DNA from 2 places in the Solibacillus sp. FSL W7-1324 genome. Region 1 is predicted to be linked to the other one. Evidence: riboswitches for the same ligand, from Rfam matches in the RefSeq annotation. Region 1 holds a riboswitch; the other holds the start of a gene.
The links. Region 1 has a riboswitch for preQ1 ahead of MKY71_RS02580 (QueT transporter family protein). Riboswitches for the same ligand answer to the same signal wherever they lie in the genome.
Positions count from the first base shown of each region.

Region 2: it holds a riboswitch for preQ1, as region 1 does, so the genes downstream of both, MKY71_RS09575 (IS110 family transposase) here and MKY71_RS02580 (QueT transporter family protein) in region 1, are expected to answer to the same signal.

Region 1 is NZ_JBBOYH010000001.1:516,902-533,152, forward strand. It holds gene trpA (tryptophan synthase subunit alpha) at 1-71, opposite strand, end outside; gene trpB (tryptophan synthase subunit beta) at 68-1,255, opposite strand; gene MKY71_RS02560 (phosphoribosylanthranilate isomerase) at 1,252-1,869, opposite strand; gene trpC (indole-3-glycerol phosphate synthase TrpC) at 1,866-2,660, opposite strand; gene trpD (anthranilate phosphoribosyltransferase) at 2,657-3,694, opposite strand; gene MKY71_RS02575 (metal ABC transporter ATP-binding protein) at 3,700-4,683, opposite strand; T-box leader at 4,807-5,020, opposite strand; gene MKY71_RS02580 (QueT transporter family protein) at 5,200-5,685, opposite strand; PreQ1 riboswitch class I at 5,692-5,736, opposite strand; gene MKY71_RS02585 (ABC transporter substrate-binding protein) at 6,023-7,039, shown strand; gene MKY71_RS02590 (ABC transporter permease) at 7,137-8,177, shown strand; gene MKY71_RS02595 (ABC transporter ATP-binding protein) at 8,170-8,964, shown strand; gene ilvA (threonine ammonia-lyase IlvA) at 9,045-10,313, opposite strand; gene MKY71_RS02605 (SDR family NAD(P)-dependent oxidoreductase) at 10,679-11,428, shown strand; gene MKY71_RS02610 (YjiH family protein) at 11,494-12,849, opposite strand; gene bshB2 (bacillithiol biosynthesis deacetylase BshB2) at 13,131-13,808, opposite strand; gene MKY71_RS02620 (YojF family protein) at 13,822-14,172, opposite strand; gene thiD (bifunctional hydroxymethylpyrimidine kinase/phosphomethylpyrimidine kinase) at 14,292-15,140, opposite strand; gene MKY71_RS02630 (uracil-DNA glycosylase) at 15,306-15,986, shown strand; gene MKY71_RS02635 (uracil-DNA glycosylase) at 16,052-16,234, shown strand; gene MKY71_RS02640 (YwdI family protein) at 16,231-16,251, shown strand, end outside.
Region 2 is NZ_JBBOYH010000001.1:1,962,359-1,978,609, reverse strand. It holds gene MKY71_RS09600 (Spo0B domain-containing protein) at 1-444, shown strand, start outside; gene MKY71_RS09595 (AAA family ATPase) at 1,154-3,259, shown strand; gene MKY71_RS09590 (5-methylcytosine restriction system specificity protein McrC) at 3,246-4,313, shown strand; gene MKY71_RS09585 (hypothetical protein) at 4,310-4,762, shown strand; TPP riboswitch at 5,046-5,144, shown strand; TPP riboswitch at 5,203-5,301, shown strand; gene MKY71_RS09580 (3-oxoacyl-ACP reductase) at 5,459-6,220, shown strand; PreQ1 riboswitch class I at 6,361-6,407, shown strand; gene MKY71_RS09575 (IS110 family transposase) at 6,633-7,910, shown strand; gene queF (preQ(1) synthase) at 8,318-8,818, shown strand; gene queC (7-cyano-7-deazaguanine synthase QueC) at 8,937-9,590, shown strand; gene MKY71_RS09560 (VUT family protein) at 9,603-10,148, shown strand; tRNA gene MKY71_RS09555 (tRNA-Val) at 10,374-10,446, opposite strand; gene MKY71_RS09550 (hypothetical protein) at 10,555-10,776, opposite strand; gene MKY71_RS09545 (M48 family metallopeptidase) at 10,937-12,199, shown strand; gene MKY71_RS09540 (GNAT family N-acetyltransferase) at 12,279-13,064, shown strand; gene MKY71_RS09535 (protein kinase) at 13,194-13,793, shown strand; gene MKY71_RS09530 (DUF6366 family protein) at 13,824-14,015, shown strand; gene MKY71_RS09525 (DUF3139 domain-containing protein) at 14,051-14,407, shown strand; gene MKY71_RS09520 (hypothetical protein) at 14,530-15,063, shown strand; gene MKY71_RS09515 (hypothetical protein) at 15,122-15,304, shown strand; gene MKY71_RS09510 (AAA family ATPase) at 15,446-16,015, shown strand; gene MKY71_RS09505 (VOC family protein) at 16,044-16,251, opposite strand, start outside.

The sequences.
Region 1 (16,251 bases):
GCCATAATATAAGGAACAAATGTTTTATCCCCTGCAGCTAATACGTTTTCAAGCTGTTTTTGCAATGTCATTTCACGCCACCTCCAAGTTTATCCATTAATGTGTGAACATCTTTGTCCCCACGTCCTGATAAGCAAACAACAACAATTTCATCGGCAGGTCGGTTCTTGGCAAATTGACTTGCATAGTAAACGGCATGAGCGCTTTCCAATGCCGGTAAAATTCCTTCCGTTTCACATAACAGCTTCACACCTTCAAGTGCCTGTTCATCTGTAACAGAAGGGTAGGATGCACGACCTGTTTCATGTAAATGGCAGTGTTCCGGTCCTACTCCCGGATAATCTAGTCCCGCTGAAATTGAATGCGCTTCTTGAACAAAACCGTTGTCATCCTGCAATAAATACATGAACGCACCGTGAAGGACACCTGTTTTTCCAACATGAATTGCTGCCGCGTGTTTGTCGGTATTGACACCTGAACCTGCAGCTTCCACTCCATACAATGCTACATCCTGATCTTCCACAAACGGGTAGAACATTCCGATTGCATTACTGCCGCCACCGATACAAGCGATAACTGTATCCGGTAGTCGTCCTTCCTGCTGTAAAATTTGGGCGCGTGTTTCATCCCCGATGACACGCTGGAAATCACGGACAATAGTAGGGAAGGGGTGTGGTCCAAGTGCCGATCCTAAAATATAATGCGTATCTTCTATATGAGTAACCCAGTGACGCAACGCTTCATTAACTGCATCCTTTAATGTAGCGGAACCTTTTTCTACTGCAACAACTTTTGTTCCAAGCAGCTCCATACGGAAAACGTTCAGTTGCTGGCGGCGTACATCTTCTGCCCCCATATAAACGATACATTCCATATCAAGCAAGGCACACGCAGTTGCCGTTGCGACACCGTGCTGACCTGCACCAGTTTCAGCAACAATTTTTTTCTTCCCCATACGTTTTGCCAAAAGTGCCTGGCCAATCGCATTATTTATTTTATGTGCGCCAGTATGGTTTAAATCTTCACGCTTTAAATAGATTTTCGCGCCGCCGACTTTTTTCGTTAAACGCTCCGCAAAATAGAGGGGAGTTTCACGTCCGACATATTGCTTTAAATAATAATCAAGTTCTTCCTGGAAAGAGGGGTCCTTTTTTGCTTCCTCATATGCAAGCTCCAATTCCTCAAGTGAAGTCATCAATGTCTCGGGTACAAATTGCCCGCCGAATCGCCCGAAACGTCCTTTTACTGTCGTCATAAAATCAACTCTCCTTTTGCTGTTTCAATAAAATTCGTAATCGCTGCTGAACTTTTTCGACCATCCACTTCTACACCACTTGAAACATCTACCGCAAATGGCTCGACAAGCATAATCGCCAATCCAACATTTTCTTCATTTAGTCCACCTGCCAAAATGACCTTTTCAAGCGGGATTTTCACTTTATCAAGCAGCATCCAGTCAAAAGACTTTCCGCTTCCTCCACGGAAGTCAGTTCCAGGCGCATCGAACAAATAATAGTCCACATCATATGTTGCCGCACGTGTCACATCGTCTTCGCTACGAATCGAAAATGCTTTAATTGCCGGCAACCCGATTTCCTGAATCTGATCAGGCGTTTCATCTCCGTGATACTGGATATAATCGAGTCCGACTTCTTTTGCAATTTGACGAATAGTGGCTGGTTCCTCATTGACAAAAACCCCGACTTTTTTGACCGTACTCGGAATTGCCTTTGCCAGTTCCACTGCTTCCTCTACCGTAATGCGTCGTTTACTGGGCGCAAACATAAATCCGATAAAATCGGCACCTGCTTTGACCGCTGTTTCCACATGTTCAATTTCTTTTAATCCGCAAATTTTTACTTTTGTCATCGATTTTCGCCAACCTTTGCTGTTATGTCGATTTGTAGTGCTTTAAGTGAATTTTTGACGTCTCCGCTGCGCATTAATGCTTCGCCGACTAATACTCCTTTTGCGCCAGCATTCGCCACAAACTGTGCATCTTCCGGACCTAAAATGCCGCTTTCACTAATAAATGCTATCGGTGAAGGGGGAAGAAGCTGCGCAATTTCAAGTGTTGCTGACAACGAAACATCGAATGTTTTCAAATTCCGGTTATTCACTCCGATAATATTTGCCCCAATAGCAAGGGCACGCTTTAATTCATCGGCATCATGTACTTCAACGAGCACTTCCAGCTGTTGTTCTGTCGCATAGGCGTAAAGGGATTTCAGCTGGTCATCCGTTAATGCTGCGACAATCAACAGGATAACCGATGCGCCGGCCGCTTTCGCATAGTCGATCTGCACTTCATGAATGATGAAATCTTTACATAAAACCGGTATGTCCACAGCATTGGCAACGGCATTTAAATCTGCATAGCTACCTTTGAAAAATGCGCGCTCTGTCAAGACGGAAATACAGGCAGCACCTGCTTCTTCGTATTGTAACGCTTGCTCAACAGGGTCGACTTCTGTCGCAATATCACCTTTAGAAGGGGAAGCACGTTTCATTTCCGAAATTACTTGCAATGAATTGGCTGATATCAGTGTTTCGTATAGGGAAGGGCGGACCTTATCTATTGTTAAAAACACAGGCTTTGTCGAAAGCAATTGTGGCAGCTCAGTCTTTTTTTGGTCAATAATACGGTCTAAAATCGTCATTTTACGGGTTCCTCCTGCGTCTTTTTTTGGCTATAAGCAACGATATTTTCTAATTTTTCATAAGCGCGTCCTGACATTATGCTGTCCTTCGCCATCTCGATTCCTTCTTTCATCGTCTCGGCAAGCCCGTATGCAAAGAAGCCAATGCCGGCATTTAAAAGAACCGTATCGAAATACACGCTTTGTTTTCCTTTTAGTAAGTCACGCATGATAACTGCATTTTCTGCAGGAGAACCGCCGCGAATTGCAGAAAGGGGCTGTGCGGCTAAACCGACATCTTCAGCACGCAGTTTAAATGGAATCATGTCCCCGCGGTCTAGCAGTACAAAAGTGTTTTCACCATCCAGCGAAGCTTCATCCATTCCTTGGGCACCAGATACGACGATTGCACGTTCTCGTCCCAGCATATGGAGCACTTCCGCATAATCGGTCGTGAAGTTAGGTCGGTTAATGCCGACAAACTGCGTTTTTAACGGAACAGGGTTTGTTAGGGGGCCGACTAAATTGAAAATCGTCGGCTTGCCGATTGCCTGTCGAACTTCACCAATCCGTTTTAACTTCGGGTGCATGTTCGGAGCGTGTAAAAAGGCGATACCATGCTGTTTGAGCAATTCAGATGTTTGTTCGATATTTGGCAGCAGCGTAATGCCAAGTGCCTCCAACACATCCGAGCTTCCTGAAGCACTCGATACTTTCCGGTTGCCATGCTTTGCTACTGAAATACCGCCACCTGCCAATACAAATGCAGAAGTCGTACTTATATTGAAGCTTTGAAGTCCATCGCCGCCTGTGCCGCAGTTATCGATATAAATGCCTTCGGGTACTTCGACAGCAACTGCATGTGATTTCATAACAGAAGCCAAGCCCGCAACTTCATGTGCCGTTTCTCCTTTTGCACTCATCGCCGTTAAAAATGAGGCGATTTGTTCTTTCGGTGTTTGCTCATTAAAAATAAGCTGTGCCGCCTGCGTCATTTCCTCAAAAACTAAATGCTCTTTTCGCTCGATCTGTTCAATATATGGAAGTAAAGACATGTTCATCATCCTTTCAGTAAAGAGTGGAATGGCGCTTCTTCATCTGTTTCCGAGTGAAGCTGTGCGACATTACCTTGAATTATTATCGTTTGTTCCGGTGTTGTGAAATCGACCTGGCCATTAAAGCCGATATAGCCGATCAAGCCTTGTGCTGGCAATAGCCCTTTCACGACGTCGATGGCATGAAGGGTAGGGCTTAACGTACCTGTTGTAACATTGGCAAGCTGCTGCACCGAGTTTTCTGTACTAAAGCGTTCGATTGACGGGGCATCATTTGTAACGGAAATATTCCCGTCCCTTACTTGCATATAGTTTGATTTTGATGTGCCGATTACTGTGCAATCATCAAATTCGACATAGTACATATACGGTGCAGCGTGTTCAACGCGCATTTTCCGGTAAAGGGAAAGGGCCTCGCCAGTAAATTGTGCACGATAACTTCCATTTTCCTCTTTTTCGACATGTTGTAATGTATAGGATGACTGTTCAGGTGTCTGTGTTGTAAACAGCTGTTCAATCAGTTGATCAATATTTGGTGCCACTTGCTCTGCTTCAATATTTGTATGGAAAACAGCAATTTCATCTGTTAAATGATCAAAAATAACGAGTGTATCGTAAACATGGAACTGCAGTTCAGGCAACGGCTTCTGCAATGCGTGAATATAGCCAATGCCGCCACCTGTAAACGGATATTCCGTATGTGATGAAATGCGCGGCATCACTTGTTTTAATAGTTGGATCAGCTCGCCTTCATATGTGTAGGCTTTATTGGAATGATGTGTATGATCCAAAAGCTGATCTTCAGTCCCGATATATGTTTTACGCGGGTTGACACCAATGAACGAATAGCGTCCATTACCATCATATTTTGAGGAACTTTCCAATAAAAACTTCCGTTCACCTTGCAGTCGCTGGAAAATAGAAATCGGTGTCAGTAAATCCCCATTTACTTTTTTCATTGATGTACGAAAATGTTGCTGAACTACCATTTGAAACACTCCTTTTTTGAAATAAACTACGCCTTTACGATTCAGATTATTTAGCAATCCTGTAATTAATTTAAAGATTTGCTGAATAAAAAAAATCGCCCTCAGCAAAAGAATTAACTTTTGCGAAAGGACGATTTTCACCGCGTTGCCACCTCGTTTGAAGCAAATCAAAAAAACTTGCTTCCACTTAAACCTGATAACGGCAGGGTACCGTCCGCCGACTAACGCCGGCAGCTTTCATAAGGCCCATTCACATTTACCTTTTGGCGTATTTTCACCAGCCATACGCTCTCTGGACAAAACGATAAATGCTACTCTTCTTATTCAACAATTTACTCAACTAAGCTCAACTAAACGAAAACGGTGGTCACGCTCCCGCAACCTGCTACCGTAAATAACAATTTGAATTATGCTTTATTCTAACACTGAAAAATGAAATGTCAAACAATTCTAAAATAAGTTTTTTAAATAAAAAACCAGCCGACATAAAAAAGTCAGCTGGTGAAACAATCGAAATTAAATTAATTTTTTGAAATCCAATCGTTTATTTAAAGTGTACATAATCGGTGCTCCAACCGCCAATACAACAAATTCGCCAAATGCTACAAACAGCCAAGTTTCCCAGAACGGGAAGCCAAGCACGATATTCAGCTGTGCTGCAATGATAAACATTGTAAACGTAAATAACGTTGTATTAATAATCAGGCGAGCCCAAATATTTTTCACAAACTTACAAATGAATATGAAAATTCCCAGTGTAATAATCGTATGTCCAACACCAAATACTAAATCGATGGGACCGATTGAAGACATCAGGAAATTGGAAATAAATACACCTAAAACTACACCTAACATATAGCGCGGGTTGAATGCGACTAAATGGTTAAAAATTTCGGCAATACGGAACTGTACTTGCCCAAAGCTAATTGGCGCAACAAGCATTGTAACAGCAATATATAATGCTGCAATAATGGCACTCGCTGCAATAAACTTTACCTTCATATGAAATTCCTCCTAGTTTTTTAACGTGGGATGGTTACGAACCACGCAAAGCAACTGCAATCATAGCAATATTGAAAATAAAAGTAAAGATTTATAGGACTTTTTTTTCAATAAAACGTCAAAAAAATTATAAAGAGTAAAAAGTTCAACAAACCGCGTCGCTTAGCGGTTTAAAGAGTATTGTCAAAATTCCGAAATGAGGCACATTACCTAGAATAAATTCAGAACATTCTAAATGTTATTGACTATCTAAAAATGACGCGGTAATATTATTTCAACACTTCATCCAAATGAAGTTCGGTGCTTTAAATCGATAAAGTAATTAGGGGGAAATAAGATGAGAAAAAATTTAATGAAGCTGTCCTTTTTGTTATTCGGGCTTCTTTTATTATTAGCTGCTTGTGGCGGGGAAGAGAGCGAGACATCTTCGAATGAGACGTCCAATGGCGAAGCAGTGGATACAGCTAAAGCTGATAGCGATAAAACGTTTAAAATCGGAACAACACAAATTGTTGAGCATCCATCATTAGATGCAGCAAAAGAAGGATTTAAAAAAGCAATTGAAGATGCAGGGATTAAAGCAGAATACGTAGACAAATCTGCAAACAACGATAACAGTGCGAACATGACGATCGCCCAGCAGTTAGTCGGGGAAAATGTAGATCTGATTTTCGCGAACTCAACACCTTCAGCACAGGCGGCAAAAAGTGCAACTTCTGATATTCCGGTTATCTTTACATCGGTAACGGATGCAGTAGGGGCGGAATTGATCGAGTCAATGGCAACACCTGGTGCTAACGTAACAGGTACGATTGATTTACATCCGGAAACAATGCCGAAAACAGTTGCCTTCCTTAAAGAATTAGGGGCAACAAATGTAGGGATGGTATATAACGCGGGTGAGCAAAACTCAGTGGCACAAATCGCGGCAGTAAAAGAAATTGCAGCAAAAGAAGGCGTAACAATTGTTGAAGCGGCAGTATCTGCTTCATCTGAAGTTCGTCAGGCAGCAGAATCTTTAGTAGGAAAAGTTGATGCATTCTATATTATTACTGATAATACTGTCGTATCGGCACTAGAATCTGTAATCGAAGTAGCAGATGCAAACAAATTACCGCTTATTGTCGGTGAGCTTGATTCAGTAGAGCGCGGCGGTTTAGCTGCATACGGTTTCGAATACTATGATATCGGCTATGAAGCAGGGCAAATGGCAGCACAAATTTTATTGGAAGGCAAAGCACCTTCAGAAGTTCCGGCTGCATATCCGGCTAACTTAAAACTAGTAATCAATAAAGCTACTGCAGAAAACTTAGGGTTGGAAATTAAGCCTGAATGGGAAGCAGAAGTACAATAATTCACATTTATACAAAAAAGCAAGTCAGCCTAAACAGGTATAAAATGTTTAGGCTGACTTGCTTAAAACTTTTAAAAAAGTCAGGAGATGATTCGAGATGTTTACAGCTATGTTTGGGTCAGTGGAGCAAGGGATCATCTATGCAATTATGGCACTTGGGGTTTACTTAACATTCCGCGTGCTGGATTTTCCGGATTTAACGGTTGATGGAAGCTTTGTAACGGGGGCAGGTACGGCAGCGATGATGATCGTGCTTGGCTATAACCCGATTCTTGCCACATTGGTCGCAACAGTTGCTGGATTTATTGCTGGATGTATGACAGGAATTTTACACACGAAAGGGAAAATCAATCCGCTGCTTGCAGGGATTTTAATGATGATCGCTCTCTATTCGATTAATCTTCGAATTATGGGATTAAGCTCAGATACCGGTGTAACACGACCAAATATTCCACTATTAAATTCAGAAACAGTTTTTTCGACGTTCGGTTCTTTCTGGTCGAATTTAGGCATTGATTCCGCGATTACAAACGTACTGAAGTCAATGGGCTTAGCTTCTGTTCCAACAACTTGGGGTGTTTTAATATTAATGCTTGTTGTGACGACAATTATTAAACTAGTAGTAGACTGGTTCTTAAAAACAGAAATCGGTCTTGCAATCCGCGCAACAGGCGACAATAAACGAATGATTCGCAGCTTTTCGGCGAATACCGATTCATTAGTTATTTTAGGACTCGGAATTTCAAACGGTATGGTGGCATTATCAGGTGCATTAATTGCCCAGTATACAAAGTTTGCCGATGTCGGATTAGGTATTGGTATGATTGTTGTCGGTCTGGCATCTGTAATTATCGGTGAAGCCATTTTCGGAACGAAGTCGATTGTTCGTGTCACATTTGCGGTTATTGCCGGGGCAATAATTTACCGAATGATTTACGCATTGGCGTTACGCGTAAAATGGTTGGACTCAGGGGATATGAAATTAATTACGGCGGTTATCGTTATTTTAGCGCTGGTAATCCCGCAAATCGTAGGAAAATATAAAGAGAAAAAGAGAAAAGCAAAACGTTTGGAAGAGCGTCTCGCGTTACAGCAGGCAAAAGTAGATATTGAGCAGGGAGGGAAGAGCCTTGCTTAAATTAGATGGCATTAATAAAGTATTTAACGAAGGAACACCCGATGAGAAAATTGCGCTGGACAATATTAACTTGCATTTGGCACCAGGTGATTTCGTTACAATTATCGGCAGTAATGGTGCCGGGAAATCGACAATGATGAATATGATTTCAGGTGCGTTAACACCAGATTTCGGCTCTGTCGAAATTAACGGCAATGATTTAACCCGCCTGCCGGAATATAAGCGTGCTGTCCATATCGGCCGTGTTTTCCAAGATCCGATGGCAGGTACAGCACCAACAATGACAATCGAAGAGAACTTGGCGATTGCCTATTCCCGTAATACGAAGCGTTCATTGCGCTTTGGTGTTGATAAAAAGCGTCGTGAGTTTTTCAAAACGTCATTGGAAAAACTGCATTTGAATTTGGAAAATCGTTTATCGGCAAAAGTTGGATTATTATCAGGAGGGGAACGCCAGGCATTAAGTTTATTAATGGCGACATTTACGAAGCCTGCGATTTTACTGCTTGATGAACATACAGCAGCACTTGATCCGTCACGGGCTGAACTTATTACAAAGCTGACAAAAGAGCTTGTCGAGGAAAGCCGGCTGACGACATTGATGGTCACGCATAATATGCAGCAGGCGCTCGATTTGGGGAACCGCCTCATTATGATGGATAAAGGGCAAATCATTTTGGAAGTCGGTGAAGATCGTAAACAGGACTTGACGATTCCGGATTTAATGCACGAGTTCGAACAAATCCGCGGCGAAAAAATGAACTCAGACCGTGCGTTATTAGGATAAATGAAAAGTTTCAGAAAGATAAAGCAAAAACTCGATTTTCTCTGAGAGAAAATCGAGTTTTTATATTTCAATAAAAGTATTTATACTAGCAACGCAAACAGCGTACTGTCGTTATTTACTTCCTTATATTCAAAACCGTTTGCGCGCATACGTTCAATTAATCCTTCATGATCTTCGCGATGTGCAAGTTCAATGCCGACCAATGCCGGACCACTTTCTTTATTGTTCTTCTTCGTATATTCAAACGTTGTAATATCATCATTCGGACCAAGCACTTCCGTTAAAAATTGGCGTAATGCTCCTGAACGCTGCGGGAAACTTACGATGAAGTAATGCAGAAGCCCTTCATAAATCAGTGAACGCTCCTTAATTTCCTGCATTCGTCCAATATCATTATTTCCTCCAGAAATAATGATGACAACCGATTTACCGCGAATCTCTTCTGCGTAAAAGTCGAGTGCAGCAACCGACAATGCGCCAGCTGGCTCGGCTATGATCGCATGCTTATTATAAAGGTCTAAAATAGTCGTACATACTTTGCCTTCCGGAACGGCGATAATATCATCTAAATAGTGACGGCATACTTCGTAAGTATCATGCCCAACACATTTAACAGCAGCCCCGTCAACAAATTTATCGATCGTATCCAAAGAAACTACTTCGCCATGTTGGAAAGCAGATTTCATGCTGGCTGCACCAGCAGGCTCTACACCGATAACTTTACTCGAAGGGGATAAGTTTTTAATGTAGGAAGAGACACCTGACATTAAACCGCCCCCGCCGATACTGCCAAATACATAATCGATCGGTTCTTCGATGTCATTCATAATTTCGACAGCCACTGTTCCTTGGCCAGCCATTACATCTGCATCATCGAATGGATGGATGAAGATGCGATTCTCCTGCTCACAATAGGTAAGTGCGCTTTCTGCCGAGTCGTCAAAAGTATCTCCAGCCAGCACGATTTCCACAAAGCTTCTGCCAAACATTCGTACTTGATCGATCTTTTGTTTCGGTGTAGTCTTCGGCATAAAGATTGTTGCTTTAATTTCCAGCTTTGCACACGCATATGCAACACCTTGTGCATGGTTGCCGGCACTTGCACAAACGACACCTGAAGCACGGGCTTCCGTTTCGATTTTTTTTATTTTATAATAGGCACCACGTAATTTAAATGAGCGAACATGCTGCAAATCTTCACGCTTAAAGTAAATTTTTGCCCCATACTTTTCGGATAAATATTCGTTTAATTGCAGGGGTGTATGTACAACAACATCTTTTAAAAAATGATGTGCGATTAATACGTTTTCAACTGCAATCGTAGTCGGTTGAGTAACTCCCATTTCCATGTAACCTCCGTCATCTGATTAAAGATTATATTATTCTATCATAAATTTATGTCGTAATGGCGTAAAAATTCTGTAAATTATGAAAATTCATCAATACGCCATAATGAAAGCGGTTTAATAGAGAAATGAGGCAATGTTTTAGACAAGATTACCTTCAAACTGAAACGAGAACTAAATCTTGTTGGTGTGCATATCCATGAACAAAATAGGAAAAGCTGATGTATGAACTAAGACCTAAGTCGTAAATCACATTTTAAAGGTTTAACCGAAAATTAAAGGGGAAATTATATTATTGTGAAAGGGCAATTTTGCAGATAGGAAAACTTATTGGCAATGTCCAAATTTATATATCAGGAGGAATAACAATGGCTAAAACAGCGATTATTACAGGTGGAGGCAGCGGGTTAGGCCAAGCAACAGCAATCCGTATGGCTGAGGAAGGTATTAATATTGCGGTAGTGGATGTCAGTGAAAAAGGCGGAAACGAAACAGTTGAACAAGTTAAAGCAAAAGGTGTAGACGCTATTTTTATTAAAGCGGATGTATCAAAAGCGGAAGAAGTAAAAAACTATGTTGATGAAACAATGAAGCATTTCGGTTCAATTGATTACTTCTTTAACAATGCAGGGATTTCCGGCAGCGGTAAATACTATTTAGAAACTACGATTGAGGAAATTGAACAAATTGTCGGCATCAACTTGCTTGGGGCACTTTATGGTGTACGCTATGTTGCTGATGTAATGCTGAAAAACGGTGGCGGTTCCATTGTGAATACGGCTTCAAGTGCCGGTGTAATTGGACAGGATTCCGTTGTTACATATTCGGCAACGAAACACGGGATTGTCGGGTTAACAAGAAGTATGGTAGCGGAGTACGCCAAAGACGGTCTGCGTGTTAATGCAATCGCTCCGGGACCAACTGAAACACCAATGGTAAAAGCCTTTTATGAAGCAAACCCGCAAATGAAGGAAAATGCCACAGGCGGAATCCCGCAAAAACGTTTAGGTACTCCAGAAGAAGTAGCAGAGCTTGTAACATTCCTGCTAACTTCAAAAGCAGAGTATATTAACGGGGAAGTCATCCGTATTGACGGCGGCTTCACGAGCACGAAGTAATAAAAAAAGGGCTGCCCGGATAGTCAGTAGAAAACCTGACTTCCCGGCAGCCCTTTATTGTTTAATTAAAATAATAAATGTGCAATTGCTGCGATAATTGGAATCGAAATGATTGTACGAATTAAGAAAATCATGAATAGATCCCAAAGTTTTAATGGAAGCTTCGTACCTAAAATCAGTCCGCCGACTTCCGACATGTAAATTAACTGTGTAACCGATACTGTCGCGATGAAGAAACGTGTCATTTCAGATTCAATGCCTGCACCTAAAACAGAAGGTAACAGCATGTCCGCAAAACCGACAATCATCGTTTGTGCAGCTTCACCGGCTTCAGGAATTTGCAGAAGCGCTAAAATTGGCTCAAATGGCATTCCTAATATACGGAAGAAGCTAGTAAACTCGGCTAACACTAAAGCGATTGTGGCGAATGCCATAATAATCGGTGTAACCGCAAACCACATTTCCAGTACATTAATAAATCCGTTTTTGATCATTTTACCTAAGTTACGGTTAGAATCGGCTTTTGATAAAGCATTGTGCAATCCAAAAGAGAATACATTATAGCCATCTTGTACATCTTCACGGTTTGCAGGCACTTGTGAGCCATCGATTAACGTATCTGCTTTTTGTTTTAAAGGATAAATACGAGGCATAATGAATGCTAAAATTAATCCGCAAATAATGACAGAAGCATAAAATTCGATGAAGTAATCACCAATGCCGATTGTTTCAACTACTACTAAACAGAAAGTAATCGATACGACCGAGAAAGTTGTCGCGATTGTTGCTGCTTCACGGCCTGTATAGTTTTTTTCTTCATATTGCTTGCTTGTAAGCAATACGCCGATCGTTCCATCGCCCACCCAAGAAGCAAGGCAGTCAATAGCAGAGCGTCCTGGAATTTTGAATAGGGGACGCATAATTTTTACCATCATCGACCCGAAAAATTCAAGTAAACCGAAGTCTGTTAATAAAGGCAACAATAAACCGGCAAATAAAAACAGTACAAACATGAAAGTTACAAGACCTGCCGCCGGATCAAGTAACACGCCTGTTGTCACATCACTTGTTAAACTCTCAGGCCCGATTTGGAAAACATACATACTTGCAAATATAACTGCAAGCACACGCATGATTGTCCAGAACCAGTTCACACGGAATAATGAATCAACGAGTGTACGCTGTTCTGTTTTTTTCGGAATAAATTGCATTACGACAGATCCTGCCGCCGCAACAATAAATACAATGAATGCGAACCAGTGAATGAATGGCTCTACTTTACCCGCTAAAAAGTTTGCCAGGATTGCAATCGGTACTTTTATGCCGTCTTCTGTATTAATCGGTGTAATAAACAGAAATACACCAAGAGCAGAAAGGGCAATAAACAGAAACCAAGTATACGTAGAAAATTTTGTTTTCATATATGATAACCTCTTTGATTGTTAGTTTGAATATTTATACACTATAAAACGTGATTATTCATTTGTCTACTGTTTTACATAAAGATTAATATTTCTGAAAACTATACTGATTAAAAAATGAATATAATTAGGCCGACGAAAAGTTTATATGCAATAAACATCATATTTTTGAAGAAATAAGCTAAAAACGATCCGAATAAAAATGCAAAAGATGAATAAGGGAAAAAAAGACGTCTGCAAATAAAAAAATATGCAAACGTCCTTAAAATTATAAATATACATTAATCATTAAAAGTGACAGTATAAAATCTTTCATTTGTTAACCAGTTATCCAGTGAGACGTCACCAGTATCTACCCGTTTTTCCGCGTCTTGAATCATCCAGGCTGTTTGAGAAGCATGTGCCTTTAAAGCTTTTAACTTATCTGCTTTGACGGACTCGATATCGATTGTAACATCCGGCTCACCGTTTTTCTCAACTGTGTCATTCGCAAATGCACAAGCTAAAATTCGAGGTCGGTACTGTTTATCGATACGACGTACCGCTTCGACAACCGCGCGTCCAGTTGCTTCATGATCGGGATGGACAGCAAAACCAGGTAAAAATGTGAAGATTAATGATGGATTCAGCTCGACAATCAAATCATTCACGAGCTTGACCATTTTTTCATCATCTTCAAATTCGACTGTTTTATCACGTAAACCCATCATACGCAAATCACTGATACCCATTGCTTCACATGCTTCCATCAGCTCTTTCCGGCGAATTTCCGGCAATGATTCGCGTGTTGCAAATGGAGGATTTCCTAAGTTTCGTCCCATTTCGCCCAATGTTAAACAAGCATATGTAACGGGAACTCCCATGTTGTGGAATAAGCGTAATGTACCTGCAACTGAAAAGGCTTCATCATCCGGGTGCGGATAAACGACTAAAACGTGACGTTCTTCTTGTAATGTCATATTAGCGACCTCCTTAATAAGCAAATGGCGTTTCGCTGATTTCTAATGCAACCGCCAGCTTTCCAGTATTATCTAAACCAGCCATTAGTAAACGGCCCTCATCGTCCAGTTCGAAATGTGTAATTCCTTGCGCGTAGACCCAGCCATGCGGCATTTTAAGTCCAACACGGTGCGGGGCATCTCCTACCACTTTTCCTAATTCATAGCGTATTTGTACATTGCGGATAAATGCGCCTGCATTGAAAAAGCCTTCATTGTAATGTGTTGCATAAGAGCCGTTTGTAGTTTCTAGATGAATAAAAACGTCTTTGTTCGCAAAAGAATTAATTAACTCCTGGAGCTCGTTAGTATTTACTTCCTTCATCACTCTTATTAACTCCTTTCGAATCTTTCTATTAATAGTATAGTCAAAATATATTCGACTGGGAAACGAAAAAGTCACACAAGAAATGAGTTCCTGTGTGACGCAGTTGACTTTATGCATTATGCTTTAACATAATTTGGAATTGTTGTAACCGTAACTTCAGGTGCACCGAAACGTGGTTTTGCCCCGTGCATTACTGGTCCAACATGTTCATTTAAAGCCCATCCGTGTTTAATCGCTGCTGAAACGAATTCTTTCGCTTCAATAACCGATTCCTCAACAGAAAGACCGTTTGCTAAGTTTGCACAAATACTCGCTGCAAAAGTACAGCCTGCCCCATGATTATAAGTAGAAGAAACTTTTTCAGTTTCTAATAATTTAAATTCTACTCCATTATAGAACAAATCAACGGCTTTATCATGTACTAAGGCTTTTCCACCTTTAATTACAACATTTTTTGCGCCCAGCTCATGAATTTTCACTGCTGCAGCCTGCATTTGCTCGATAGTTTTCGGCGTTGTTGTACCTGCCAGCTGTCCTGCTTCGAATAGGTTAGGTGTGACAACTGTTGCATAGGGTAATAAATATTTAATCATGGCTGTCGTATTGCCAGGGTTCAATACTTCATCTTCGCCTTTGCAAACCATTACGGGATCGATGACAATTTTATCTGTACCGGAAGCCTGAATTGCTTTTGATGCCATTTGAATAATTTCTTCAGTTGAAAGCATGCCTGTCTTAATGGCATCGACACCTGTTGAAAGGGCTGTATCGATTTGTTTTTGCAATAATTCTGTAGGCAGTGGTGTAACCGAGTGGCTCCAAGTTTTCGGATCCATTGTCACAACAACTGTCAATGCGACCATTCCGTATGTGCCATGTTCCTGGAAGGCTTTTAAATCGGCCTGCATTCCTGCGCCTGCAGAAGTATCAGAACCGGCAATCGTTAAAGTTTTTTTAAGTGTCATAAAGCATATCTCCTTAAAGTGAATATTCGAATTATAATTAATTTAAGTATAACGTTTAGCTGACTATATAAAAATAGCCAGAAAACGAAAAATCTATAATGCCAGAAAAGATGCTTGCACTTTTACGTCATATTCAATAGCGTTTAAAATGAGGTGGAAATTATGATGAAACAGTTGACGAATAGATGGAAAGATTTATTGGCTCAAGAAGTGGAGCAGCCATATTATAAACAGCTTGTAACATTTTTAGAGCAGCAATATATGGAAGAAACAGTGTATCCGAAAAAGGAGAATATTTTCAGTGCCCTCCAGTTAACGGACTACAATCAAGTAAAAGTAGTCATATTAGGACAAGATCCGTATCATGGTCCGAATCAGGCCCATGGATTGAGTTTTTCGGTTGAAAAAGGGCAAAAGTTGCCTCCTAGTCTAAAAAATATGATGAAGGAACTGCAGCAGGATATTGGCTGCGAAATTCCGGAGCATGGAGACTTAACATCGTGGGCGAAGCAGGGCGTATTATTACTGAACACCGTTTTAACTGTACAAGCAGGAAAAGCCAATTCACATAAAGGGCAAGGCTGGGAACGGTTTACGGATACGATAATTGAAAACCTCGCAAAACGTGAGCAGCCGATTGTATTTTTATTATGGGGAAAACCGGCCCAAAGTAAACGAAATTTAATTGAACGAATTTCAAACAATCATATTATTTTCCAATCGCCACATCCGAGTCCGTTAAGCGCACATCGCGGGTTTTTCGGGAGCAAACCGTATTCAAAAGCAAACGAAGCCCTCCTGTCATTAGGACAACAGCCGATTGACTGGAGTCTATCGAAGAAATAGGGAAACAAGCTAAACTTTTGCACAAAAGCATGGTAAAGTATTGATAGAAAGAGAGGGAACGGCACATGAAAGTAGATTGCTTTAAATGCCAGCACTTCCGTGTAACATGGGACCAGTCTAATCCGCGCGGTTGCACAGCATATGGCTTTAAAACGAAGCAGCTGCCATCTCTCGTTGTAAAACAGTCTTCGGGAATGGACTGCTTAAAATTTGTACCGAAAAATAGAGAAGGTGGGCAAAAGCGATGATTACGTATGAATCGATT
Region 2 (16,251 bases), 1.4 Mb from region 1:
CTTGATCATCCGGGGTTAGCAATATTGCTGCAAACAAAAAAATTAACATGTCAAAATCAACAAATTGATATGCAGATAACTGTTGATGATAATCCATTTGATCACATAAAAACGATTGATTTAATCAATATTTTATCGAATATAATTGATAATGCGATAGAAGCGACAATGGAGTTACCAGAGGAACTTCGTAAAATTTCAGTTAGCTGTAAAGCAGACGAGTTAAATTATACGTTCACGATTACGAACGTTGGGCGAAAGCTGCCTGATGTAAATCATGTTTTTAAACAAGGTTACTCAACGAAAAAAGTAGAGAATGGAAGAGTTAGAGGACAAGGTCTGTTTATTGTGAAAGAAACAATTAATAAATATAATGGATCGATTACGCTTGAGGCAATAAATGAAAAAGAGACAAGAGCGATTGTGAAAATCCCTATTAAGTAAATAGAAAAGGTTATGGTACAAGCTCAAAAAACGTACCATAACCTTTTTTAGTGGAAATAAGCTTTTAAACGGTGTCTATCTCACGTCGTATAATGATATATAGGGAACGAATAAAACCTCCGAAGTGATAGTACATCATCATTTCGAAGGTTTTTTAGCTGTACTGTAGCGTTTTGAAGGTTTTTAAGAAGCTGTTTTGGAGATAATTTTCCTTAGGCTCAAAACTAATATAGCAATTAAGAAGAGTGAAAAAAGTCCAGACCAAATGCTGTCTTCCCCAAACAAATAAACTAATAAGCGTTCAAATGAGAGACCCATTGTTTTTGAAAATGGAAAGAAAAGACCTATAAGAAAACCGAAAACACAGGTTAGAAACAATGTATTATTCCGTTTATTCAAGATAATCGCCTCCTTGTATACAGTTACATTCAATATCGTTAAATAAAAGCACAAAAAAACACAAGTGGTTTGTGTAACATTTTTTTGTTTCTCTGTAATAACTGTATTATAAGTTTTATACCTATATTTTTAATGAGCTCGTAATGTGCATGTGTTTTGGGGTGTAAGTTCTGAACTTCGTAGGCAAGATGGGAATTAGCCAAAACAAGTGTGCCCGCGAATTCCTCAGTATATTATTTGGTAACATTTTACATTGTATAGTAAGATGATTTAAGAATACATATATTTATAAAACTTTTGGAGGTAGGCTATGAATGATGTTGTGAATAATCAAAAAGAAAAATATAAAGATTGGGTGACGGAAAACTTAGGGGAAAAAACAGGGGTTTGGTACGCACCATATCTTGAAAAACTTGGACAACTGTTAGAAAAGTTCGGATTAGCTATCGGCTATAAAGGAAATTTCTTTGAGTATCAATCTTACTCAGAATTTAAAGGTATTTATCAACAAATGACTGAACAAAATGATGAGGATATTGAGAAATTCGTGACGGGTAGAGGTACGCCTCACTATCCCGAAAAGTTTGGTACAACAAGAATTCAATTTAGACAAAATTATGCGGAAGATGAATTTAATCGCGGTGTAAGAAGTAAACCGGATAATTTAGGTGGGATACCTGACTGGGGTGTTTTAATTCGCTCGTATTTAATATTTTTATATTATGCTGAAAATCCTACGTTAATTTATCCTAAAAAAGAGAAGAAAATTGCAAATCAAGAAGATGAAATTGATAAAGGTGTTAATTATTGGTTGATTTCACCGGGTGAAAACTCTAGATTATGGGAGAAGTTTCACAACGATAATGTAATTGCCATTGGTTGGGACTATTTAGGTGATATTAAGAACTATAGTTTAAAAGAAGCTGTTGAACGTAGAATAGCTGAGCAAAGAGCAGATGGGGTGCGTCCCGTTCATGATACTAAGGCTGTGTGGGATTTCTATAGTGACATTAAAATAGGTGACATCATATATGTGAAAGAGGGAATAAAAAAAATTCTCGCACGTGGAGTTGTTACGGGAGATTACTACTTCGATTATGAAGCATCAGAGTATAAACATAGAAGAACAGTAAAGTGGCTTCAAGTCGGAAAGTGGGAGCTACATCAGACTTTTGCTCAAAAAACATTAACATGTTTAAATAATTATCCAAATTTTATTCAAGAAATAGACAAAGTAATGAATGAAGATTTTATTGATCCAAAAATTGCTGAAGTAAATGAGTTTCAAACTTGGTTATCCAATCAAATTACAGATACAGGAGCTAGCTTAAACGATAAAACAGTTAAGCAAAAAGTAAATGCATTAAAGGAAATAGAACGCCATTTTGAAGCTGCCATTTTTGGTGAATCAGATATTGAGCAACTGAAACTGTTAAAAGATATCGTTTTATCAGATGATTCCTACAAAAAATATAAAGGCGTTTCAGGCAGTTCAATTGATTACTACATTCGTTTTATTGAATCTAAGCCTATGGTCCAAGAAAATGAAACATTTACTATGGATGATTTTCTTTCGGCTGTATTTATTGATAAGAAGGAGCTTGTACGTCTAATTTCTCTACTTGAAAATAAGAAGAATCTTATTTTAAAAGGGGCACCAGGAGTAGGTAAAACATTTATTGCTAAACGGTTAGCGTATGTCATGATGGAAGAGAAGGATGAAACTCGTATCCATATGGTTCAGTTCCACCAAAGCTATAGTTATGAAGACTTCATTGAAGGGTTCCGTCCAAAAGCTGAAGGAGATGGATTTGAACTGAAACAAGGTCCGTTTGTGAAGTTTGCTAGAAAAGCAGCACGAGATCCAGAACGAGATTATTTTTTTGTTATTGATGAAATTAATCGCGGGAATATGAGTAAAATATTCGGGGAATTGATGATGCTAATCGAAGCTGATAAGCGAGGTGAGCAAATCAATCTTCTTTATTCTAACGAGAAGTTTTCTGTACCTTCGAATTTATATATCATTGGAATGATGAATACGGCAGATAGAAGTTTAGCTTTATTAGATTATGCACTTAGAAGAAGATTCTCGTTTTTTGAAATTAAACCGGCGTTCCAAAATGAGACATTTAAGTTGTATGTAAATGAATTAAATAATCCAGACGTTTTAAAACGTATCATTGATGAAATCAAAACTTTAAATAATCAAATTGTTGAAGAACTAGGGACAGGCTTTCAAATTGGACATAGCTATTTTGTAGGGGATGCTTATAAAGTAGATGCTACAAATCGAGTAGAGGAAGTTATTGAATATGAAATTATTCCACAGTTATTCGAGTATTGGTTTGATGATGAGCAGAAGGTAAATCATTGGGCTGAGCGACTAAGAGGTTGTTACGATGGAGAGAAATAATAATATTCCTATTCGTAATATATACTATATGCTTTCCTATGCATATCAAACGTTAAGTCTTTCTGAGTATAAACAAATCGGGACAGAAAAGTTTGAGGACATCAAAGAGCTATACGCAGAAATTTTAATGATTGGTATACCTGTTTTGATTCGCGGAGGATTAAGTAAAGATTATATAAGCATTGAAGAGACTTCCAATGTTATTAAGGGGAAAATTGATATCAATTCCACGATAAAGAAAAATACATTGGTAAATAAGAAAATCTCAGTGGTTTATGATGAATTCTCAGAAAATATATTGTTGAATCAAATTATTAAAGCGACACTCGTTTACCTATCTCGTTCAAATAAAATAAGTCGAAAAATGCGTAGATTGTTTTACGGTTTGCTGCCGTATTTTACAGAGGTATCAGATGTAGAGTTAGATTTGAAGCTATGGAAAAACGTGAGATATAACCGCCAAGATATTCGCTACCAGTTTATTGTAGATGTATGTAGATATCTATATGAGCAATTATTATTTGATGAAAGTTCTACATCTCAACTAATGAAAGAGGTTCAAGATGAACAAAGACTATCAACTTTATATGAAAAGTTCATCTATGAATTTTTCAAACGTGAAACGAAATATAATGTATCTCACCCCCAAATTCATTGGAATGTTGATGATGAATTCACAGATGCTTTACCGATTATGCAAACTGATCTTGTACTTAAGAAAGATAAAATGACTTTGATAGTGGATACTAAATTTTATTCTGAGAATATGGTAGCAAGGTTTAAAGGTGGGGTTGCAAAACAAAAATCTGGTAATCTTTATCAAATATTTACGTATGTAAATAATTGGAAAAATGATCCAGATGAAACGGTAGCAGGTATGATACTTTATGCGAAAACTACCGCATTAAATCAACCAAATCATATTTATCACATTAAAGGTAATCCAATTTATGTCGTATCTCTAAATTTACAGCAAGATTTTAAAGGTATAAAGAAAGACCTATTAGCATATGCTCATCAATTTTTTGCATTAATGAAGGGGGTAAATCAATGAAAGAAGTTATATCCTTACCAGCTGCACAAACAATGGATTTGATTAAAAAGTATCTAATACACGCCCATCCTCATCCGAGGACATATAAGGAAGCACAATATATGACGTTCAGAAAAGTCGGTGGTGTTATGGATACATTATACAGTATTGAAAATGAGCTAGTTTTAAAGCCTGAAGAACAAAATATATATGAGCAGATCAGCTTTTTAAACACTGATATTAAAGAGCGACTTCGAGGTTATATAAATGAACGGAAATATACTTTTGGATTTGGTGAAAAGGAAGATTATAAGTTTTATATTCTAAAAATCGAAAAGAATTTGAACCATTTACCAATTCCAAAAGAAGGTAATATGCAGTCCCATACTTATTATACTTATAACGAAATTACCCACGGGAAAAGAGAGATAATAAGAGAATCACAGTTAAAGAAAATTAAGAGAATATAAATTTAAGAGAGATATAGTTATCTTTTATAGACCACCAGAAGTGCAATACAATATTCACATGTTTAGTTTTGAACTCGTCCGTTATCATTTCTCTATTGCTTTTTTAAATAGGAAAAAGCAACGCAAACAGATGCTGATTAAATTAATGAGAATTTCGTTTATTGGGCGTGATAAAGATTGGGGTAAATGTGTAATATTAAATATCTATACTGTAGGCTATTTCTAGTTTAACTTATGATTACTTGTTTTATTGAACCCATTTTGATAGAATCAAACTAATTAAATGCATTTGCAGGGGGACACAGCTGTGTTGAGAAGGTTAAAACCTGACCCTTAGAACCTGACCGTTAATACGGACGTAGGGAGCAAAGTACATAATAGTTTTTTCTGTACTTACTATGGCTCCGCGTATTTTACGTGGAGCTTTTCTTTTGCAAATACTTTAATTGCAGGGGGACACATTCGTGTTGAGAAGGTTAAAACCTGACCCTTAGAACCTGACAGTTAATACTGACGTAGGGAGCAATTATAGGTGTAGTATACACTTTTTTGGCGTCTCTATATTAATAGAGACGTTTTTTGCACATACGTCCATCTAAATCCAGCGAGGAGGAAAATGGATAGAGTTTTATGGGAAGTTTGAAAATGGTCTGGTTATTCAAACAACTAACAAAAAATAAGTAGGGGGAAATGATGATGAAATTACATGAACAAACCGTTTTAGTTACAGGCGCAAGTAGAGGTGTTGGAGAAGAACTCGTAAAAGCATTTGTCAAAGAGGGAGCTAATGTCGTACTGAATTATTATAAGAGTGAGGAAAAAGCGCAACATTTAGCACAAAGTTTGGGTTCTCAAGTTATCGCTTTACAAGCAGATATCCGCAATCAACAAGAAGTGCAGCAAATGGTTAAAAAGGCAAAAGAGTATTTTCATACACCGATAACTACTATTGTTAATAATGCATTAATTGATTTTGAATTTAATCCACTCACACAAAAAAATGTGTTTGGGCTTCAATGGACCGATTACAATAAGCAATTTGAAGGAACGATTAAGGGTGCTTTAAATAGTATTCAAGCATGCATTGAGGATATGAAAGAACTGGAATTTGGTCGTATTATCAATATTGGGACAAACTTATTTCAGAATCCGGTAGTAGCTTATCATGAATATACAACCGCTAAAGCAGCATTGCTCGGATTTACACGTAACATGGCGAAAGAGTTAGGGGCGTATGGCGTTACTGTCAATATGATGTCTGGCGGACTTTTAAAACAAACGGATGCGAGTAAAGTGACAACAGCAGAAGTATTTCAATTGATTGAAACCACAACCCCTTTACAAAGAGTGACAACACCAAAAGAATTAGCGGAAGTGGCATTATTCTTTGCATCTCCTTGGGGAAGTGCCATCACTGGGCAGAATTTAGTCGTTGATGGCGGTCTTGTAATGGATTAAGAGCAAACTTGTATCTCTCTTTAAGATGAATCCTACTGATAGGCATCCTGGGATGTGGAGAAAAGCATAATTTTGAAAATATTGATTTACAGTAAGAACTATATATACTACAATGTAAATTATTGAAATACCTGAGTTGTTCAGGAGAGGTTCATAGCTGATACCCTCTATAAAAAACTATGGATACATGTATATTACGCCATGTCCATATTGGATGTGGCTTTTTTTATGCCTCCAGTAGTTTGATTAGAGATGTTATAGTTCACCCTCCTTGGAATACTCCGGTATTAACTTAAGGAGCATTCCTGTTAGAAGGATTTTCGGGGACTTGAAAACAAAAAAGCCCTCCTGTATGATGCTTGAGTGTCAACCGGAAAATTGACTCGCACATCCACAGAGAGGACTTACAACAATGAATTTTAATACGAATGAAAAAATTAATCAAGTTTCTGAAAATACACTAGTAATCGGTATCGATATTGCGAAGCACAAACATTTTGCTTGCGCTATTGATGATCGAGGCCGAGTGCTCCAAAAATCATTTCCTATTACACAGTCACGCATTGGATTTGAAGGCTTTTATGAGCGCTTACTCGCTCTAAAAACCACTCATGAAAAACAGGAAATCCTCGTTGGTTTTGAGCCAACAGGACACTACTGGATGAACTTGGCGGCGTTTCTGACAAGCTACGGAATACCATTCGTGATGGTCAATCCAATGCACGTCAATCGTTCCAAGGAATTGGACGACAATCTTCAAACGAAAAATGACCAAAAAGACGCACTTGTCATTGCTCGCCTCATGCGAGATGGTCGCTTCAGCTATCCACGACATCTCGAAGGTATCGAAGCGGAGTTACGAAATGGTGCGACATTACGTTCAAAGATTCAAGAAGACTTAAATGCCCTACAAAATCGCATGATTCGTTGGCTGGATCGCTTTTTTCCTGAATTCACACAAGTGTTTAAAAGCTTTGGGAAAATGGCGTATGCGGTACTTGAAAAAACACCATTACCAACAGATATTGTAGGCAAATCACCAGAAGAGTTACTATTTTTATATCGCCAGGTAGACGGTCTGAAAAGCCCACAGCTACCAAAGGCAAAACAATTAGTCGAGGTAGCAGAAAGCTCAATCGGACTGACAGAAGGTATAGTGATGGCCAAATTCGAAATCGCCACGCTTCTTTCCCAGCACAAATTGATGCAAGCACAACTAGACGACTTAACAAGTCAACTCGCAGAGTTAGCCAAACAAATGACGGATTATGACTATTTAGCATCGGTACCTGGAATCGGGGATGTCACGATTGTCGATTTACTATCAGAGATTGGTTCTTTAACGCAATATACACATCCACGCCAATTAATTAAACTAGCGGGACTCACATTGCGTGAAAACTCTTCCGGTCAGCAAAAAGGACAAAAACGGATTTCTAAACGAGGTAGAAGAAAACTTCGCGCCCTCCTCTTCCGAGTCATGATGCCTTTAATCTTGCATAATCCAGCATTCAAACAATTACATGAATACTACACAACACGTACAGTCAATCCGCTTCGAAAAAAGCAGTCCATCGTCGTGTTATGTGGGAAGTTACTGAAGATTTTACATGCCTTATGTAAAAAGAAAACCATGTTTAATGAACAACAAATGATGAACGATTTTGCCAGTCTCCAAACAGCTGCTTAAGCGTACTTCATCAAAAGTTTAACCAAGAGGATGACACGGAGAAGCCGGCATTATTTACCCCATCCGACCGTGATTAATTAAACGAGTCCCTAAAGGAGCATCGCCAGCCTCTGCCTTATGAATAGACCGAACGAAGGAATGTACGCGCAATCAGACGCCTAGAGACATGGGAGGGTCCGTCATCATAAGCTACGCAGAGATCCAAAAGTGCATCAATATACAGCACAGGATCAGGAGGAACATTACCAATTAATGGTTCATCTTTTAGCGAAGCTTTCAGATATATTGTTAAAAAAATCAATAATTACAAAATAAAGATAGATGTACGTGTCGGGAGAATATTTTTTTGACACTCTAAAATGGCGTGAGCCATTGATACATCAACATTTATAGAGGGAGGTTTTTTTATGTCTGGTCGTCACCAAACAGAAGGATTAGAGGATTTAACATTATTAGGAAATCAAAATGTAAAGTACACATTTGCTTATGCACCAGAAGTATTAGAGTCTGTAGACAATTTACATGTAGACCGTGATTATTTTGTGAAGTTTAACTGCCCGGAGTTTACAAGTCTTTGTCCGATTACGCAGCAACCGGATTTTGCAACGATGTATATTTCATATATTCCCGATAAAAAAATTGTGGAGAGTAAGTCCCTGAAGTTGTATTTATTTAGTTTCCGCAACCACGGTGATTTCCACGAAGATTGTGTAAATATTATTATGAATGATTTAATCAAACTTCTTGATCCCCGCTATATTGAAGTATGGGGCAAGTTTACGCCACGTGGAGGTATTTCAATCGATCCATGGTGCAACTACGGTCGTCCAGGTACGAAATATGAAGAAATAGCAAACTATCGTTTAATGAATCATGATTTATATCCTGAAAAAATTGATAATCGATAATTTTTTTCTCAATACTTTGCTTGCAAAGAGCGGTTATTAACAACCCTCTATAAAAAACTAAGATCAACCAGTACTGCCTCTTAGTGCTGTTTTTGGTTTAAGAAAGAGGAGAAAATGAATGAAACAAGAGAAAGCCGTTGTTGTATTTAGTGGCGGGCAAGATAGTACAACATGTTTGTTTTGGGCTTTAAAAAACTTTAAAGAGGTTGAAGTCGTTACTTTTGATTATGGACAACGGCATGCACTCGAGATTGAGTGTGCGAAACAGATTGCACAGGAGTTGAACGTACGCCATCATATTTTAAATATGTCGCTCTTAAATCAGTTAGCACCGAATGCTTTGACGCGTGACGATATCGAAATACAAGAAGGCGTGGCAGGTGAGCTTCCCTCTACGTTTGTGCCGGGCCGTAATTTAGTTTTTTTATCTTTCGCAGGAATTTTAGCAAGCCAAATTGGCGCAAAGCATATTGTGACAGGTGTATGTGAAACCGATTTTAGTGGCTATCCGGATTGTCGCGATGCCTTTGTGAAATCCTTAAATGTCACATTAAATTTATCGATGGACACATCATTTGTTATTCATACGCCACTCATGTGGATTAATAAAGCCGAGACATGGGCTTTAGCAGATCAGCTAGGTGCGTTTGACTTTGTACGTCAAAAAACATTGACATGCTATAACGGAATCATTGCGGATGGATGCGGGGAGTGCCCGGCATGTAAGCTTCGTCTGCAAGGAATGGAAGCTTATGAACAATCGTTAAAATAGGGGGATTTTATGATAAGAGTTTTACTTTATTTAGTATCAATTGTTACAGCAAATGTCGTAACCGCGAGATTCATGCCACTTGAATTCGGGATGTTTCTTGTACCGATGGGCTCCTTCTTTATTGGGGCGACATTTATTTTCCGAGACCTTGTTCAAAATAAATATGGCCGCAAAAAGACATACCTCTTTATTTTCCTGGCGTTAGTCTTATCAGCGGCGGTGTCCTATTCATTAGGAGATACATTAGTCATCGTCGCAGCTTCCGCCTTGTCATTTTTAGTAGCTGAAACGACAGATACAGAAATTTATACACGTTTAAAATTACCGATGGCGTGGCGTGTGTTTTATAGTGGAATTGTAGGCGGCTTGTTAGACTCAGTTATTTTTGTCGTTGTCGGCTTAAGTCCAATGGGTGCAGGCTTTATCCCTTGGGTAGCCGTACCTGCAGCTATAGTGGGTCAAGTGATTGTGAAAATAGTCATGCAAATGATAGGCGCGGCTTTTTTAGCGCAAGGTTTAGTGTATAAAGAAAAGCGTCTCTCTAAAATGTCCGCCTGATCAATGTAATAATATGCTTAAGTATTTTTACCGCACTTACATTCGTTAAGCTGAACCGTTCGAGAAGTAAATAAGGTTTTGAAAAAGCTTAAAGAACACGAATTATTCATGTTCTTTAAGCTATTTTGTTATATGCTAACAAAATAAAATGTAAGGCAAAAAGTTTCCAAAAAGAAAAAGCCCGCAAACATTGATATAACAACATTTGTGAGCTTACTAAAATAATGGTCCCGACTGGTCTCGAACCAGCGACCCCCACCTTGTCGAGGTGGTGCTCTCCCAACTGAGCTACAAGACCGGGATAAGAAACAAAATGTTCTTACCAGTTAGTATAGCATTCACAGAGGGAGAGGTATATAGGGAATTGTTATATTTTTACTTTTATTTTCGGCAAATTCTCCTTAGGTCAACGTCTTTTCTTTTTATCGTCTTTTAATAGATCTTGCTTTTTAATTACTTTTTCTAGAACGACATGGACGTGGTATTTACTTTCTTCGATTTGCACGACATTTACAACTTTTCCTTTACGACCTTTTATTTTTAAATCCTCATCTACATCAGGAATACGTTCTAAACACTGACTTAGAACAGGCGTATTATTTTCCAAATAATGAACAGCAAACAACATGGTTAAACGCTCCTTGTTTCTTCGATTTTAGATTGAGTCAATTTATGAAGATTCCAAGATGGATAGAACCATCAAAAATTGAGATTGATCAACTTGGGAGAAATGATTTCCGCATTTCAATAATAGGATATGGTAACGAATGAATTGAGGTGTAAAAGGAATGACAAAAAAATGGGGTTTAATGGCTGTCATTGGATTTGGTCTGTATGTAGTGGCAATGTATCTGTATTTTTTCCTTGGACAAAATAGTGGAATTCCAGCCGCTCTTCAAGGAACAGCAGCTGACCCAAGCACTTTTCTTACAACACAGGAGCTGCTGTTGAGTGAAGAATTATCAAAGACAAGGAATTTCCTGTTCTTTATTACGACGCCTTTGGAATGGCTGCTTTACTTCGTTATTTTAATTACGGGAATATCACGTCTGTTCGAGAAATGGAGTGCTGAACAATTCAGTTGGTCCGTATTCAGAACAGCAATGTATCTGTTTTTCCTGTCTTTGCTGTTGTTCATCCTCCAATTTCCACTTGATTATTACCGTTATACGCTTAGTAAAAGCTATGGAATCAGTACACAAATTTTTTCTTCATGGATGCGGGAAAATATCATCGATTTTTGGCTGGATTTTGGAATGTCGGTCATCATCATAGCGGTTCTTTACTGGCTAATTAGAAAAAGTCCTAAAAAATGGTGGCTCTATGCATGGGCTTTAACAGTACCGTTTTCAATCTTCCTGATGTTTATTCAACCCGTCGTTATCGATCCGATCTATAATGATTTTTCTCCGTTAACCGATAAGGAGCTTGAGAGTAAAATTCTATCTTTGGCAGAGGAGGCAGATATCCCATCTGACCATGTGTTTGAAGTGAATATGTCGGAGAAGACGAATGCTTTAAATGCCTATGTGACTGGAATCGGCGATAATTCACGGATTGTGCTGTGGGACACGGCGTTAAACCGGTTAACACATGATGAAATTCTGTTTATCATGGCACACGAGATGGGGCATTATTTGCTGAAGGATATTTATATTAATATCGCGGTCTATTTATTGATGACGCTCATTGGACTTTGGCTGATCGCAAAAATCATGCCTAGGATAATTCAACGTTACGGATCGATCCTGAAAATTAAAGAAATGGGCAATTTGAATTCATTGCCGCTGTTTTTAATAATCTCATCCTTTTTACTATTCTTCTCTAGCCCATTGTCCAATGCGATTTCACGTTATCAGGAAAACCGTGCAGATGAATTTGCGATAGAGCTTGTGGAAAATCCTGAAGCAGCGATTTCATCTTTTCAACAGCTGACGAAAGCCGGTCTTAGTGAAGTGAATCCGCCGGCGCTTGTGAAATGGTTCCGCTATACTCATCCGCCAATGTTGGAAAGAATCAATAACATTGCCGAAGAAATTGATGAAGATTAATTAAAAACATGTATAATTAGTTTACTATATCTATAAGTGTTTCAATTATTTGTAATTTAGTATTGGAAGGAACTTGGCTATGGACAAAAACGAATGGATTGCACTATTTCATAAAGAAATGCGACAAGATGTTGTAACACCAGGTTTTATTAGAGAAGAAACCGACTATATTGTTCGGCACATTTCAAAATTTAATGAAAGTGGATTTATATTAGCTTCTAATGTAGATGAAAATTCTGCAAGGGAAGTGATTCGAAATGAGCGTAGTTATTTTGGTAGCCTAAACCAGCGTTTTGAATGGAAAGTGTTCAGCTATGATAAACCGGATAATTTGACTGAAATTCTAAAGCAGGAAGGTTTTACAATTGATGATCCAGAAGCACTCATGGTCGTGAAATTATCGGAAAGTCATCCATTTCTTACAAATTTTGATTTGCAAATCGTTAAGGAAATAACAGATGAACAAGGTATTCAAGACCTTATTGCACTGGAAGAGGCTATTTGGAAAGAATCCTATACAGAGCTTGGCGAAAGACTTTGGAGAGATAAGCAGAATAGTCCGGACTCACTATATATTTACGGAGTTTATGAAGATGATCAGCTTGTAAGTGCTGCTTGGATGTACTTGGAGAATAATTCGTCCTTTGCCAGCTTATGGGGAGGGTCGACGCTTCCGCAATACCGTGGCAATGGTTATTATTCAAAACTGTTGGCCGTTCGTGCACAAAAAGCTTATGAGAAGGGATATTTTTTCCTGACAGTTGATGCCAGTCCAATGAGTAAACCGATTCTTGAAAAGGCTGGTTTTAGTTGCCTGGCCTACTCCTATGGCTGCCAATCACCTAGTATTTCAATGGTAGATTAGGAAAGTACAATTTGAAGATTTTTATTAAAGAACAACAACTCGCTATAGTTTCAAGCGCTATTCTTTATAATGGATTAGCGCTTAATTTTTAGCGGGAACTAATCACATAGAGAATATGGAGATGGAGAAATGAATATTTCCAAAGTAGCAGAGAATATAGAAGAATTGCTTAAACAAGCTGAAATGATCGGAATCGGCTCAACGAGAAAAGTTTATCGTTGTGAAGACATTGTCATAAAGACTTTTTTACATCCAATCGGGTATGCCCAAAGTAAAAATGAATTTGAAATGTACAAGTCCTTGAAAATGCAGGGGCTGGAAAAACATATTGCACCCATTCTTTTTTTGAGTGAGAACTATGTCGTTCAGCCTTTTTTTGAGCAAGTCCCATTAAACAATCATTGCTCATACGATATCGATTTGGAGAAAGACCCCAGAATAACGAAAGATTTAAAAACCGCAATCCAGATTATTGATAAAGAACTCGACGGTTTTGATTTTAAAGATAGCGGAAATTACGGAATAAATGAAAAGGGAAATCTGGTTTTAATCGACTATGGGATGACTAAAAATTTGTATGAAGAGCAATGGGTACCATTAGCAGAAGCGGGGACATTGCCTCAAATACGATTTGAAAAATGCGTTGTTTGTAACGTAGAAAAGGAACTTCGGATGTATGGCGAAAATGATGCAGACAATCGATGTACTACTTGCGGGAAAGATTACTAATTTTATTTGGTGTAGCAGGAGGAATTAAAAATGAATAAAGAACAAGAAACTCCAGAAGCAAGAAGAGAACGATTAAGACAGCAAGAATTAAAGAGAAACCCGGCAGCAATGCACGGAGGGGGCCTTCAAGATTTAATCGGGGATTTAGGGTGGAAAGGGACAGGAATCCTTTTTCTTATAATCATTATCGCCATTGTAATTTATTTAGCATTTTTCAATTAAAGAAGCATTCGTATAAATGTCGTGGAGGTATAAATATGCCGAAAAAATTTAAAATTGTTTTATTATTTCTTATATTTGTGCTAGGTATCATACTCGCTCGGTTTATTTATATTAAAGCGAATGAACACATTTATGCTAATAGAGTTACAGATTATCTTGTGAATGAAATGGAATATGATGAAGGTGAAATTGCATCGGTGGAAGGTGTTTATGGATTTAAGTTGCCTAAGTTTTATGTAGTTGTAACCTTTACAAATGAACCTCATATTGAATATGTTTACTTTGCACATGAAAGAGTCCTGCAGTTCGAATATCAAATTATTGATAAGGCATTCGAAGGAATAACGAAAGAGGATTTACACAATTATGATCCAAACGGTTCGATTAATTAATGGTAATCGATCAATTATTCTTTTAGGCATATAAAAGAGTATCGAAGAAATGTTTTGGTAATATAACCTTATATGATTTTTATTAAGGGGGTATTACCATTTCAATTAAATACTCACCTCGTTTGATTTTATTGGCACTTGCGGGATTAGTACTTATCAGCTTGCCTTTTATCAGGCTCATCTTTCCAGTTTTCTATGTTCAAACATTTCTATATGATCCATCAGTTATTGTCCTTTTTCCACATCGTTTGAATTTCGATCTAGTTCTAGCTGCAAGTTTATTATTATTTGCCGGATTTATTATCCCGCTTATTAAGCAAAATAAATTCACTTATAGCCTGTTAGCTGTGTTTGTGGCAGGCGGTATTTTTGTTTTTTATTTATCGGTTTTGAGCTATACATATATAGGCAAAGAAAAAATTGTATCGCATAATTTATTTGATGGAAAATCGTTAGAATGGACTGAAATTAAAGAAGTGGCGCTTGAGTACTACCAAGATGATACCGGTAGATATGAAGAATATAACTTTAAGGCAAATGACGGTAACTCAATACGGATCCCATTAAACAACCATTTCCTCTATGAAGATAAAAGTGAAATCTATAAAATAGCTAGACAAAATAACGTATTTTTTATTGAACTGCAGAAAAATTAGCACAGTCAAATCCATTTAATGGTATATTAATAGAGCATATTGGGATGGAGTGATGGTGATGGAAATGATGTATGATAGCAGTGGTATTGGCTTGTTTGCGTTAATCGGATTGTTACCGATGCTATTTAACTTAGTAATTATTATTTTTGTAATTTATTTTATTGTAAAAGCGATTAAGTTTATGGATATGAAACAAAAATTGGATCAGGAAAAAAATGAAAAAATTGATCAGTTAATTTAGCTGATGCATCAAAAGAATAATGATAACATTTGATTTGAAATAAGGGGCATTACCTTGATTAGGGGTAATGCTTTTTTCTATAAAAATTATTGGGATTTTATGCAAGTGTCGAGGGAGATAATATTGAAAGGAATTTTAGCTATGAAAAGATTAGTAATAATGACAGTGGGCAAAACTCATTCCGGAAAAACTACATTTGCTTATGCTTTAGAAAAACAATTAAGCAATTCGATTGTGATTGACCAGGACAACCACGCTGAATTTCTTAATACAATTTATAAGAAGCTGCAAAGGGATGAAGGACCCAATATCCTTAAACATGCGCTCTCTAAATTAATTGTCGATTATGCCAAAGCACATACAGATTATCATTTTATTATTTGCAACTCTAATCGGAGTATTAATGGTCGAGAATATTTACTACAGGAAGTATACCCACCTACAGCCTTTGTCCGGATATTGGTTCACTTTAATCTATCAGATGAGGTACTCCATTCCAGAATCAAACATAGTGCAAGAAGTACAGCTATATTTAGAGGTCCAATTACAAATTTTGAAGAATTGCTTATTAAGCAAAATCTGGAATCTTTAAAAGAAGAAATAGTAGATCCGTCAGAAAATGAGGCCGACTATTTGTTTGTAATTAACGAAGATAAGGATATCGATTTAGCGATACAAAGTATAATACATATTGCTCAAACGAGCTTGTAGACCCAAGCTCGTTGGATTAAGAAGAGATTTAATCCCGATTCGAACTCACCAATTCCAGTTTCTCGTCTATTTTCAGTAATCCTCCATCCGTTAATAAAACCTCTAACGGGAAAACTTCAGCCTTCTTATTTGAGAAGAACCATGTGCGGCCTTCATTAACAAACAAAAGATAGGATGCATCTTCCCTTGCGCCCATAAATGTTAACCCTTCAGCCGAAATTTCTTTATGGTCCCGT